2 regions of the Sorangium sp. So ce1504 genome follow, and region 2 is predicted to be linked to the other one. Evidence: riboswitches for the same ligand, from Rfam matches in the RefSeq annotation. Region 2 holds a riboswitch; the other holds the start of a gene.
The links. Region 2 has a riboswitch for cobalamin ahead of WMF39_RS05035 (TonB-dependent receptor). Riboswitches for the same ligand answer to the same signal wherever they lie in the genome.
Positions count from the first base shown of each region.

Region 1: linked by a shared signal. The riboswitch ahead of WMF39_RS21510 (TonB-dependent receptor domain-containing protein) and the one ahead of WMF39_RS05035 (TonB-dependent receptor) in region 2 are both predicted to bind cobalamin.

Region 1 is NZ_CP150365.1:5,721,466-5,727,303, forward strand. It holds gene WMF39_RS21510 (TonB-dependent receptor domain-containing protein) at 1-1,737, opposite strand, end outside; cobalamin riboswitch at 1,945-2,170, opposite strand; gene dhbC (isochorismate synthase DhbC) at 2,413-3,675, shown strand; gene WMF39_RS21520 ((2,3-dihydroxybenzoyl)adenylate synthase) at 3,672-5,342, shown strand; gene WMF39_RS21525 (isochorismatase family protein) at 5,438-5,838, shown strand, end outside.
Region 2 is NZ_CP150365.1:1,342,110-1,347,947, reverse strand. It holds gene WMF39_RS05035 (TonB-dependent receptor) at 1-1,431, opposite strand, end outside; cobalamin riboswitch at 1,670-1,877, opposite strand; gene typA (translational GTPase TypA) at 2,028-3,914, shown strand; gene WMF39_RS05025 (hypothetical protein) at 3,994-4,488, shown strand; gene WMF39_RS05020 (LysR family transcriptional regulator) at 4,476-5,414, opposite strand; gene WMF39_RS05015 (haloacid dehalogenase type II) at 5,623-5,838, shown strand, end outside.

The DNA of each region.
Region 1 (5,838 bases), 4.4 Mb from region 2:
GAGGCGCGAGCGGAACGGGAGGAGGTCGTTCCTCGTCGTCCGCCCCGGCGTCGTGTCCCGCGGATCGAGCAGCGTCGCCGCGATCTCGGCGCGGAGGAACCGGGTCACCTCGACCCCGGCCAAGAGCTCCGCGCCCACGACGCGGGCGCGGCCGACGTTGTACGGGTTCACGTAGCCCTGGCCGGAGCGCTCGTACGCGACGAGCCCGGAGACCGCGCTCCCGAACGCGAACACGTCGATGAAGGCGCCGCGCAGCACGGCGCCGCGCCCGGTCTGCGCCCGGATCCCGGCCTCGATCGTGGCGCCCGACTCCGGCGCGAGCTCCGCGTTGCCGTGGACGACGCCGGAGACGCCGTACACCTCGCCGAGCGTCGGGACGCGGACGTAGCGGCCCACGGTCGCGAGGAGCCGGAGCCGGTCGCTCCCCGCCTCCACGCCGACCCGCCCGGTCGGGACGAGCACGTCGCAAGGGCGCTCGCGGTCCGCCCCGGTGGCGTGGCACTCCCCGCTCGCGAGGGCGTGCAGCGCGAGCCCCTCGCCGAGGCGCGCCTCCGCGCTGACGGCGCCGCGCGCGAACGAGCGCCGCGCCCGCGCGAGCGGTACGTCGTCCGGCGCGCGCGAGATGCCCTCGCGCGCGACCGAGAGCACGGGCCGCACCCGGAGCCGGTCGGCGAAGGAGAGCGTCGCCCCGAGCGTCTGCTCCAGGCGGCGGCCGGCGAGGCGGAGCTCCGGCGTGAGCAGCGCGAGCTCGAAGAGGGGATCATGGACCTCCGACCGCGCCTCGATGAACGAGGTGCGCGCCTCGAGCGTGTGCTGCGCCTCTCCGCCGAACGGCACCCGCGCCGCGACGGACGTCAGCGCGCGCCGCGACTCCCCCCGCGCCTCGCGGGACGGCAGGAGCGCGAGCCTCGGCACGCCCTGCTCGCGGCCGGTGCCGTTCGCGATCACGTCGACGATCGCGCCGCCCCCGAGCTCGACGCGCGCGAGCGCCCAGGCGTCGATCGTGCGCACGTCGGCGTTCTGCCGGCGTTCCAGGGTGTCGTCGCTCTCGTCGAAGAGCGTCCCGCCATCGTTGACGAACGCGTAGCGGTTCTCCGCGGCCTCCGCGCTCACCCCGACGATCGCGCTCACCGGGCCCGCGCTGGCGCCGGCGAACGCCCACCCGCGCCGCGCGCCGAGCGAGCCCGCCATGGCGCCCGCGCCGGCCGTCGTCCGGGAAGGCCGCCGCGGCTCGAAGAAGATCGCGCCGCCGGGGCCGAGGCGGTCGGCCTCGATGGGCGCGTGGCCGCGGTAGATCTCGATGCGCTCGATGAGCCAGAGGGGCACGAGGGAGAGATCCGCCGTCCCCACGACGTCGTCGTTCAGGCGGACGCCGGCGAGGTACACCGGCGTCTGCGTGGCGGTCGCTCCCCGGAGGGCCGCGGTCGCCGGCCCGCCGAAGCCGCCCGACTCGATGATGAGGACGCCCGGCTGCGTGCGGAGCACGTCCGCCGCCCCGAGCCCCGCGCCGGTGAGGCGCTCGCGGCCCAGCACCGACCCTGCGACGGACCTGTCCTTGGGCGGCGCGGGCGCGCGCATGTGATCCCCCTCGACGCGCACCTCCAGCGGGTCTGTCCCCGGCGGAGCGGCAGCCCGACCGCCCTCCTGCTCGGCCTCCGGCCTGCGCGGATCGTCGGCGCGGGCGGCCGGCAGGGCCGCCACGGCGCTGCAGGCGGCGAGCCAGAGCCAGCACGCCACGCCGGCGCTCCGGCGCCGACGCGACCGACGATCAGAGGAATCAACCATTCACGCGCCGCCTGCCCGCGTCGACCCAGCGCTGCTCCGGGTGAGCTGAGAGCCGAAGCGAGGAGGCTGCGTGACGGGCCACGGCACCGCGCGCGAGCGAGGTGGTCGAGAGCCTGCGCGCCTTCCCCTCGAAGGCTCAGGTCAGCGCGCGCCAGAGCACCGGCGCGCGCACCTTCGGCAGGTCTTCGGACTCACGGGCGCTGCGGCCGTCGCCGGTCGCTCTCCTACACATCACCGCTTCCCAGGCTGCTCTGGTGCGTGCCCAGTGCTTCTTGGTGATGGTCGTTCCCGTTCACCGCTGCGGGGGCAGTCCCGGATTCTCACCGGGTTCCCTTTTCAGCTCGCCAGGGATCGCCGGACGAGCACCGATGGCGGGGCGACTCGTCGCACCCGTCACGCAGGATGTCAACGCAGAAGCGAAGGCCCGGAGCGCCGCGTCCACCGGCCCACCGGCGACGCACACCCGAGACAGAACCGGGAGTCCCTTGACAGTCTTGCACGCGCGTGCCATGACTTACTTGAAACTGATTTTCTTTATCAGTTATCAGAAACGAGCGGCCCGAGACCTGACGTCCAGCGCCCGATGATCCGAGCCCACGTGGCTCTCGACGCCCATCGGAGCTGAATGTGACGAGTTCCATCTCGATACCGGCCTCTGTCGCGCTGCCCGCGGTGAATGCAGGGCAGCTGTTGAAGCAATACACCCCTGAGTCGGCGTTCTTCTTCGCGTCGCCGACACGCACCCTCCTCGCGCAGGGCGTACACGACATGATCCTCGAGCCGAACGGCGCGGATCAGGGCGATCGCCTCGCGGACCGCGTCACGAGGGTGCTCGCGGCGGCGTCGAGGGCCGGCCAGGGCTTGCCCATGGTGGTCGGCGCGGTGCCGTTCAACAGCACATCGCCGGCGCACCTCATCGTGCCGAGGGCGATCCAGAGCGCGGGCCCGCTCAACCACACGTCGGAATCGCCGCGGTCGCACCTGCCGATCACCGTCCAGGAGCTGCGCCAGGTCCCCGAGCCCCGCGACTACGTGCGTGGCGTCGAGACGGCGGTGGGCCTGATGCGGTCCGAGGCGCTGAGCAAGGTGGTCCTCTCCAGGATGCTGGAGATGGTCCTGCGAGAGCCGGTCGATCTCCGCCTCGTCCTCCAGCGCCTCTCGCAGCAGAACCGGAACGGCTACACGTTCGCCGCCAACCTCTCGGATCCGACCGCGGGGCTCTCCAGCGCGGAGCGCGGCGTCCCGACCTCGCGCGCGCGGACGCTCATCGGCGCGAGCCCGGAGCTGCTCCTGTCCCGCTCCGGGCTCCGGGTGATCGCCAACCCGCTCGCCGGCTCCGCGGTCCGCAGCCCGGACCCCGACGAGGACCGCCGGCGGGCGATCGCCCTGCTCGCGTCCGAGAAAGACCGGCACGAGCACGCGATCGTCGTCGACGCCGTCGCCGCCGCGCTCCGGCCGTTCTGCCGGCGCCTGAGCGTCCCCGACGAGCCTTCGCTCACGCAGACCCCGACGCTGTGGCACCTGTCGAGCCGGCTCACGGGGGAGCTGCGCGATCTCTCGATCTCCTCGATGAAGCTGGCCACCGCGCTGCACCCGACCCCCGCCGTGTGCGGATACCCCACGGACCGCGCCCGCGACGCCATCGAGGCGATCGAACGGTTCGATCGCGGGTTCTTCACGGGGCTCGTGGGCTGGTCCGACGCGAGCGGCGACGGCGAGTGGGCGGTCGTCATCCGCTGCGCCGACGTCGCCGGCCGGGCGCTCCGCCTCTATGCCGGGGCCGGGATCGTCATCGGTTCGAACGGCGAGCACGAGCTCGCCGAGACCACCGCCAAGCTCGGGACCATGCTGAACGCGCTCGGCCTCAACCAGGCGCCGGAGAGGGCATGAGCGCTCCGGAGGAGAGCCGGCAGGCGCCCGCGCAGGCGCAACCGCAGGCGCTCGACGGCTGGACTCCGTGGCCGGCCGAGATGGCCGATCTCTACCGGCGCGCCGGCTACTGGCGCGGCGAGACCTTCGGGCGCCTTCTCCGCGAGCGGGCCGCGCGGCACCCGGATCGGATCGCGCTCGTCAGCGGCGATCGCGGGCTGAGCTACGGTGAGCTCGATCGGCGCGCCGATCGCCTCGCCGCGGGCCTGCTGCACCTCGGGCTCCGGCCGGGGGATCGCGTCGTCGTCCAGCTCCCGAACATCGCGGAGTTCTTCGAGGTCTGCTTCGCGCTGTTCCGGCTCGGGGCGCTCCCCGTGCTGGCCCTGCCCGCGCACCGGCGCGCCGAGATCGCGTATTTCTGCGAGCACACCGAGGCGGTCGCCTACGTCATCGCCGACCGGGACGGCGGGTTCGATTACCGCGCGCTGGCGAGCCAGATCCGGCGCGACGTCAGGACCTTGCGGCACGTGCTCGTGGCCGGCGATCCGGGCGAGCACACCGCGCTCTCCGGCCTGGACCGGGAGCCCGTCGAGCTCCCGGAGCCCGCCGCGGCGGACGTCGCCTTCTTCCAGCTGTCCGGCGGGAGCACCGGCGTACCGAAGCTCATCCCGCGGACGCACGACGACTACCTCTACAGCGTGCGGGCCAGCGCGGAGATCTGCGGGCTCGACGAGGGCAGCGTTTACCTCGCCGTCCTCCCCGTCGCGCACAACTTCACGCTCAGCTCGCCCGGGAGCCTGGGCGTGCTCCACGCCGGCGGCCGCGTGGTGCTCTGCCGCCGGCCCAGCCCGGACGAGGCGTTTCCGTGGATCGAGCGGGAGCGGGTCACGCTGACGGCGCTCGTGCCGCCGCTGGCCTCGGTCTGGCTGGAGTCGGCCCGGACGGCGCGGCACGACCTGTCGAGCTTGAAGGTGCTCCAGGTGGGCGGCGCCAGGCTCCCCGCGGAGGTCGCGCGCCGCGTGGGGCCGACCCTGGGCTGCAAGGTGCAGCAGGTGTTCGGGATGGCGGAGGGGCTCGTCAACTACACCCGCCTCGAGGACCCCGACGCGATCGCGCTCGAGACGCAGGGGCGGCCCATCTCGCCCCACGACGAGGTCCGCGTCGTGGACGACGACGACCGCGACGTCGAGCCCGGACAGGTCGGTCACCTGCTCACGCGAGGGCCCTACACGATCCGCGGGTATTACAGGGCCGACGCGCACAACGAGAAGGCGTTCACGCGCGACGGCTTCTACCGCACGGGCGATCTCGTGCGGCGGACCCGAGAGGGCTACCTCGTCGTGGAGGGCCGCGCCAAGGATCAGATCAACCGCGGCGGCGAGAAGATCGCGGCCGAGGAGGTCGAGAACCACGTCCTCGCCCACCCGGCGGTGCGCGACGCGGCGCTCGTCGCCATGCCGGACTCGCACCTCGGCGAGCGATCGTGCGCGTTCCTCGTGGCCCGCGGGCAGCCGCCGCCAGCGAGGGAGATCAACGCCTTCCTGCGCGAGCGCGGCGTCGCCCAGTTCAAGGTGCCCGATCGCATCGAGTGGCTCGACGCCCTCCCGACGACGAGCGTCGGCAAGGTGGACAAGAAGGCGCTCCGCCGGTGGATCGCCGACAGGCTCGCGCAGGGCGCGCGCGCCTGAGAGGACAGCGCGGGCCCAGGCGGCGCAGCGACGCCCGCGGCCCGTTCCATCGACAGGAGCGCTGCGACCAGAAGAGAGAGAAGAGAGGAACGACCATGGCCATCCCCCGCATCCAGACCTATCGCATGCCACGAGCCGAGGAGCTCCCGGAGAGCCGGGCGTCATGGCGGCCGGACCCGGGGCGCTCCGTCCTCTTGATCCACGATATGCAGGAGTATTTCCTCGGCTTCTACGACGCGAGCGCGTCCCCGATGGTCGAGCTGATCGCCAATGCCCGCCTGCTCCGGGAGCGGTGCGCGGCGAGCGGGATCCCGGTCGTCTACACGAAGCAGCCCGCCGAGCAGACGAGGGCCCAGCGCGGCTTGCTGACGGATCTCTGGGGGCCCGGGCTGACGCAGCAGCCCGACAAACACGAGATCGTGCGCGAGCTCGCGCCGGGAAGCGCCGACACCGTCCTCACCAAGTGGCGGTACAGCGCCTTCCAGCGCACGGAGCT
Region 2 (5,838 bases):
CCTGTTCCCCGCCGCCTCGAGGTCCTCGCCCGGATCGTCCACGTTGACGTCGATCCACTGCGCGCGCGCCCCGAGCACGACGCGGAGCCAGCGCCGGAGCCGGGCGTCCTGCTCGACGTAGACGCCGATCTGGCTCTCATCGACGTGGGTCCTGCTCTTCTCCTCGATCCGCTCGCGCGCCTCGTCGTGGTGGAGGGACTTGTCGATCGCGTCCGCGCGGATCTGCGCGCCGAGCGAGGTCGTGAACCTCGCCCCGCCGATCTCGTATTGCCTGCGGAAGCGGAGATCGGCGCCGCCGACCGTGCGGTCGTCGTTCTGCTCGATCTGGTCGCCGTGGACGGGGTCCTCGCTGAAGAAGGTGAAGTTCGAGTACAGCGTGAAGCGGTAGCGGACGAGGTAGGCCAGCGCGCTCAGATCGGCGTCCCGCCACGCGGTCGAGTACGCGACGGACGCCATGTGCCGCTCGGTCGCCCCGCCCTCGGTCGGATCCACGGCGCCGAAATGGTCGATACACGGCTGTCCGAACGCCGACGGCGGCGGGTTCAACCCGCCCTGCTCGCCCTCGCCGCACACGGCGCGCGCGGGGATCTGGCCGGAGCCGTGCCAGGTCGATCCATACGACATCCAGGTCATCTGGATCTTCCCGGTGTTGTCGAGATCGTGCGTGGCCCGCAGGTACACGTTGAAGCGCTCGAGCCGCTCCGGGCTCAGGAACGGCCCGTCGTTCCGGTAGATCTCCGCCGCGGCCACCGCGCGCCACGCGTCGCCGAGATCCGGCGAGGCGATGACGAGGCCGCGCTGGATACCGTACTGCCCCAGGCTGACCTGCGCGTAGCTCTCCTCGAGCTTCTCGGCGAAGCGCAGGTTGACGGCGCCCGCCGTACCGAAGTCGCCGATGCTCGCGTAATAAGGCCCCTTGTACCCGTCGAGCCCTGTCACGAGCTCCGGGATCATGAAGTAGAGATCGGTGAAGCCGTGCCCGTGGCCGTGGCTGACCATGTTGACGGGCACGCCGTCGACGAAGAAGGCGACGTCGGTCCCATGATCCGCGTCGAATCCGCGGAGGAAGTACTGGTTCGCCTTGCCGCCGCCCGCGTGCTGCACGGCGAAGAGCCCGGGGACCGACTCGAGGATGTCGCCCGGCCGGAGCCTCGGCCGGAGCTCGAGCTCCCGGTGTCCGACGGAGACGCGCGACGCGGCCTCGCTGCCCGGCTTCTCCGCCTGGATCGTGACCTCGATCGCGGCGTCGCCAGCGGGCGCGCCCTCGCCGGTGGGCTCTGCAGCGGCGGCCTCCGGCGGGGCAGCGGGCGACCCGAGGGTGTCGCCCTCGGCGCGCGCGGGCCGCGCGGCGGCCAGCACCATGGATAACGCGGCGAGCAGATGAAATGGATGGCGGTGCCCGTGGCTCGTCGTGACCGTCTCGCGCAGCATTCGTGTCCTCCTTCGCCGCAATCGCGCGGAGCGGCGTCGGGCCGCTCGCGTCGAGCTCCGCGAGGACGAAATGGCTGGCCATCGCACGGTGCGCTGGACCGACCTGTCGCCCCCGCGGGCGACCGGAAGGCGACGCGGGGGGCGGTTCGGTATCCGGGACGTGGCAGAGGCAGAGCTGCACCGGCTCGGACCTCACCGCCTCCCTCGAGGCTCCCAGGTCGAACCGGCGCCGGATGTCTCCCGCCGCCGGGCGCTGGCAGGTCTTCGGGCTCGCGAGCGCTCCGGTCTGACCGGCTCCCTACTGTCCACCGCTTCCCAGCCCTCGTCGGGCCAGTGCTTGGGGTGGAGGTCGTTCTCGCTTACCGCTGCGGGGCAGCCCCGGAGTTTCACCGGGTTCCCTCTTCGGCCCAGGCGAACGCCCGGGCACCAGCACGGCGCGCACCCTATGGCCGTGCGCCTTCGGCTGTCAATCGCTACCGCTCCGCTCGCCCGCTCGACGCGCGCCGCTCTCGCGCCATGCGCGCGCCTCGCGCTCTCCATCCGAGCGCCTCGACGCGGGCCTGCCGTGCAGGCCGAACGTTCGGGCTCTAGCGAGGATGGGCTCGCTCCTCCGTGGGTCGCGTGCTACACGGCCGCCGCCGTATATGCCCCGTAACGATCTCCGCAACATCGCCATCGTCGCCCACGTCGACCACGGGAAGACGACCCTCGTCGATCACATGCTCCGCCAGTCGGGCGCCTTCCGAGAGAACGAGGTCGTGGCCGAGCGCGTCATGGACTCGAACGACCTCGAGCGGGAGCGCGGCATCACCATCCTCGCGAAGAACACGAGCATCCGGTACCGCGGGGTCAAGATCAACATCGTCGACACGCCCGGCCACTCCGACTTCGGCGGCGAGGTCGAGCGCACGCTCATGATGGCCGACGGGGCGCTCCTCCTCGTCGACGCCGCCGAGGGCCCGCTGCCGCAGACGCGCTTCGTGCTCTCGAAGTGCCTCCAGCGCGGCTTCCCGGTCATCGTGGTCATCAACAAGATCGACCGGAGCGACGCGCGCGCCCACGAGGTGCTCTCCGAGGTGTTCGACCTCTTCTGTGACCTCGAGGCGAGCGACGCGCAGATGGACTTCTCGACGCTCTACGCCGTGGCGAAGCTCGGCCAGGCGAAGCGCGAGCTCGAGCACGAGGCGAAGGACCTCGATCCGCTCTTCGAGACCATCCTCGAGCGGGTTCCCGGCCCCTCCGGCGACCCCGACGGTCCGCTCCAGGTCATCGTCTGCAACACGACCCACGACGATTACGTGGGCCGGCTCGCGGTCGGCCGCGTGGTCCGCGGCACCGCCCGGTCGGGCGCCGACGTCGCGCTCCTCGGCGAGGGCGGCCAGTCGCGCGGCTACGTGAAGATGCTCTACGCCTACGAGGGGCTGAAGCGCGTCGCGGTCGAGAGCGCCGTCGCGGGCGAGGTGATCGCGATCGCCGGGCTCGACGCGGTCACGATCGGCGACACGATCACGGATCCGGCGCACCCCGAGGCGCTGCCGCGCATCGTCGTCGAGGAGCCGACGATCAAGATGAAGATCGGCGTCAACACGTCGACCTTCGCCGGCAAGTGCAAGCAGTCGAAGTACCTCACGAGCCGTCACCTGAAGGAGCGGCTCGAGCGCGAGGCGATGAAGAACCTCGCGATCCGGGTGGAGCCGACGGAGGTGCCCGACACGTTCGTGGTGCTCGGCCGCGGCGAGCTCCAGCTGGCGATCCTCGTGGAGACGATGCGGCGCGAGGGGTACGAGATGCAGCTCTCGAACCCCGAGGTGGTGACGCGCGAGATCGACGGCGAGGTGATGGAGCCGCTCGAGCTCGTGGTCGTGGACGTGCCGGACACCTACGTCGGCATCGTGACCGAGCGCCTCAGCTCCCGCCGCGGCCGGATGGTGAAGATGACGAACCCCGGCTTCGGCCGCGCCCGCCTCGAGTTCCGGGTGCCGTCGCGCGGGCTCATCGGCTTCCGCGGCGAGTTCCTGACGGCGACGCGCGGGACGGGCCTGCTCAACACGATGTTCGACGGCTGGGCGCCCTGGGGCGGCCCGATGATGCGCCGCCCGACCGGCGCCATCGTCGCCGATCGCGTCGGCGTGGCGACCCCGTACGCGCTGCACCACCTGCAGCCGCGCGGCATGTTCTTCATCGTCCCCGGCGTCGAGGTCTACGAGGGGATGATCATCGGCGAGCACAACCGGCCGAACGACACCGACGTCAACGTCATCAAGGAGAAGAAGCTGTCGAACGTGCGCAACCACGGCAAGGACGAGAACGTCCTCCTGGCCAGCCCGCGGCTGCTCACGATCGAGACGGCGATGGAGTGGATCGACGGCGACGAGCTCGTCGAGGTCACGCCCGACGCGGTGCGCGTCCGCAAGAAGGTGCTCGCGTGCAACCGCCGGGAGCGCCGCGAGGACGCGATCGAGCAATCGCAGGCGGTGGAGTGAGCGGCATCGGACGCCTGACGCGCGCCCGACGCGCCCGACGCGCGCCCCTGCCGTGCCTGCCGCGCGATAGGATGCCCTGATGAGAACGCCGCTGCTCTTCGCTTTCCTGGCTTCGCTCGTCGCGCTCTCGGGGGCGGGCGCTTGCGGCGGGGCCGTCGTCGTCGACGGGCTCCCCGGGAGCTCCGACGGCGCCGGGGGCGCCGGCGCGGCCCAGAGCTCTCCGTCGGCGAGCTCCGGCGGGCCCTCCATCGAAGAGCAGAGGGCCTCGTGCGATTTCTTCTGCTCGCTCTTCGACGGCGTCACGTGTCCGGAGCTCCGGTGTCGCGCGCGCTGCGCCGACCTGCTCTCCGAGCAGCGCCCCTGCAACGCGCTGACCGCCCCCTTCTTCGACTGCGTGGGCGAGACCGTCGCCTCCGCGGACCGGATCCCCTGCGAGTTCCTCGCGCCGTCGATCACGTCGCTCTTCGATTGCCTGAGCGGGCGCGTTCGAGAGTGCACGACCGATTTCCTGCCCCCGACGTGCGACGCGCAGTTCGAGAAGCTCAGGGCGTGCCAGCGCGATCAGGGCCGGTAGCGGGGGCGCTCGTCGCCTGACGCGCGCGGCCCCGCGCCGGGGTCGAGGGCGCTCCGGAGCGGCCCGAGGGCGTCGGCGACGAACGCGACGAGCGCCTTCACGCGCGGCACCCCGCGCGTATCGCGGTGCACCCCGAGCCACAGCTTGCGCCCCGGCGGCGGCGAGGGCGGCGAGAGCAGGCGGAGGCCGGCGGTCGCGTCGCCCAGGTAGCGCGGCAGGCAGACGAGCCCGACGCCGGCGGCCCCCATCGTCGCCTGGGGCTCGCGGCCGTTGGTGCGCGCGGCGACGCGGGCCTTCGCGGCGACGGCGCGCACCCACGACAGGTCGGCGATCGCCGGAGGCTCGTCGTTCATGGTGACGAGGGTGTGGCCCTCGCACTGCCGGCCCCAGTCCGGCGGGCCGTGCTCGGCGAGGTACGCCTCCGATGCATAGAGCCCGAACCCGATCCGCGCGACCTCGCGCTGGAAGACCTCGTGGTGCTCGAACGCGGCCGGGCGAAGGGCGATGTCCGCTTCCCGCCGCGGCAGGCTCAGCCATCGCGCGTCCGCGATGAGATCGACGGAGATGGCGGAGTGGCGCGCGAGGAACGGGACGAGCAGCGGCCCGAGGACGCGCGTGGCGAGCCACTCGGACGCGGTGACACGGAGGTGGCCTCTCAGGCCTGCGTCGCGTCCGGCGGCGGCGCGCTCGGCCGCGAGCGCGTCCTGCTCCATGCGCTCGGCGTGGCCGAGCACGCTCTCGCCCGCGGCCGAGAGCGAGAACCCCGACGGCGAGCGCTGGAAGAGCCTCGCCCCGAGGCGCCGCTCGAACGCGGCGACGCGCCGCCCCACGGTCGGCTGGGTGACCTTCAGCACGCGCGCGGCGGCGGAGAGGTTGCCGTGCCGCGCGACGGCGAGGAAGTAGCGCAGATCGTCCCAGTCGAGCATGGCTCCGGGGCGCGGGGCGCTGCTGCCGGAGCGCGCTCCGCGCCATGCAAAGGTGCATGGCGAGTCTACGTCGATGGCGGATCCCCGGGCAACGACGGACCGCGCATGCTCTCCCGCGTGCGTTCCCGCACCCGCGGACTCGCGGACTCGCGAACGCGCGGACTCGCAGGTCGCGAGTTTCACGTCGGAGGATCGGAGGGAGGCTGGCATGTTGACGAATCGTCGTGAGTTTCTCCACCGCGTGACCGGCACGGCCGCGGCGGGCTTCCTGGGCTCGGCCCCGGCCGGGACGGCTTCCTGTGCCGCGCAGCACGGGCCGGCGCCGCCGCGGCCGGCGGCGGGATCGAAGATCAAGGCGATCGCCTTCGACGCCTTTCCGATCTTCGATCCGCGGCCGATCGCGGCGCTCGCGGAGGAGCTCTGT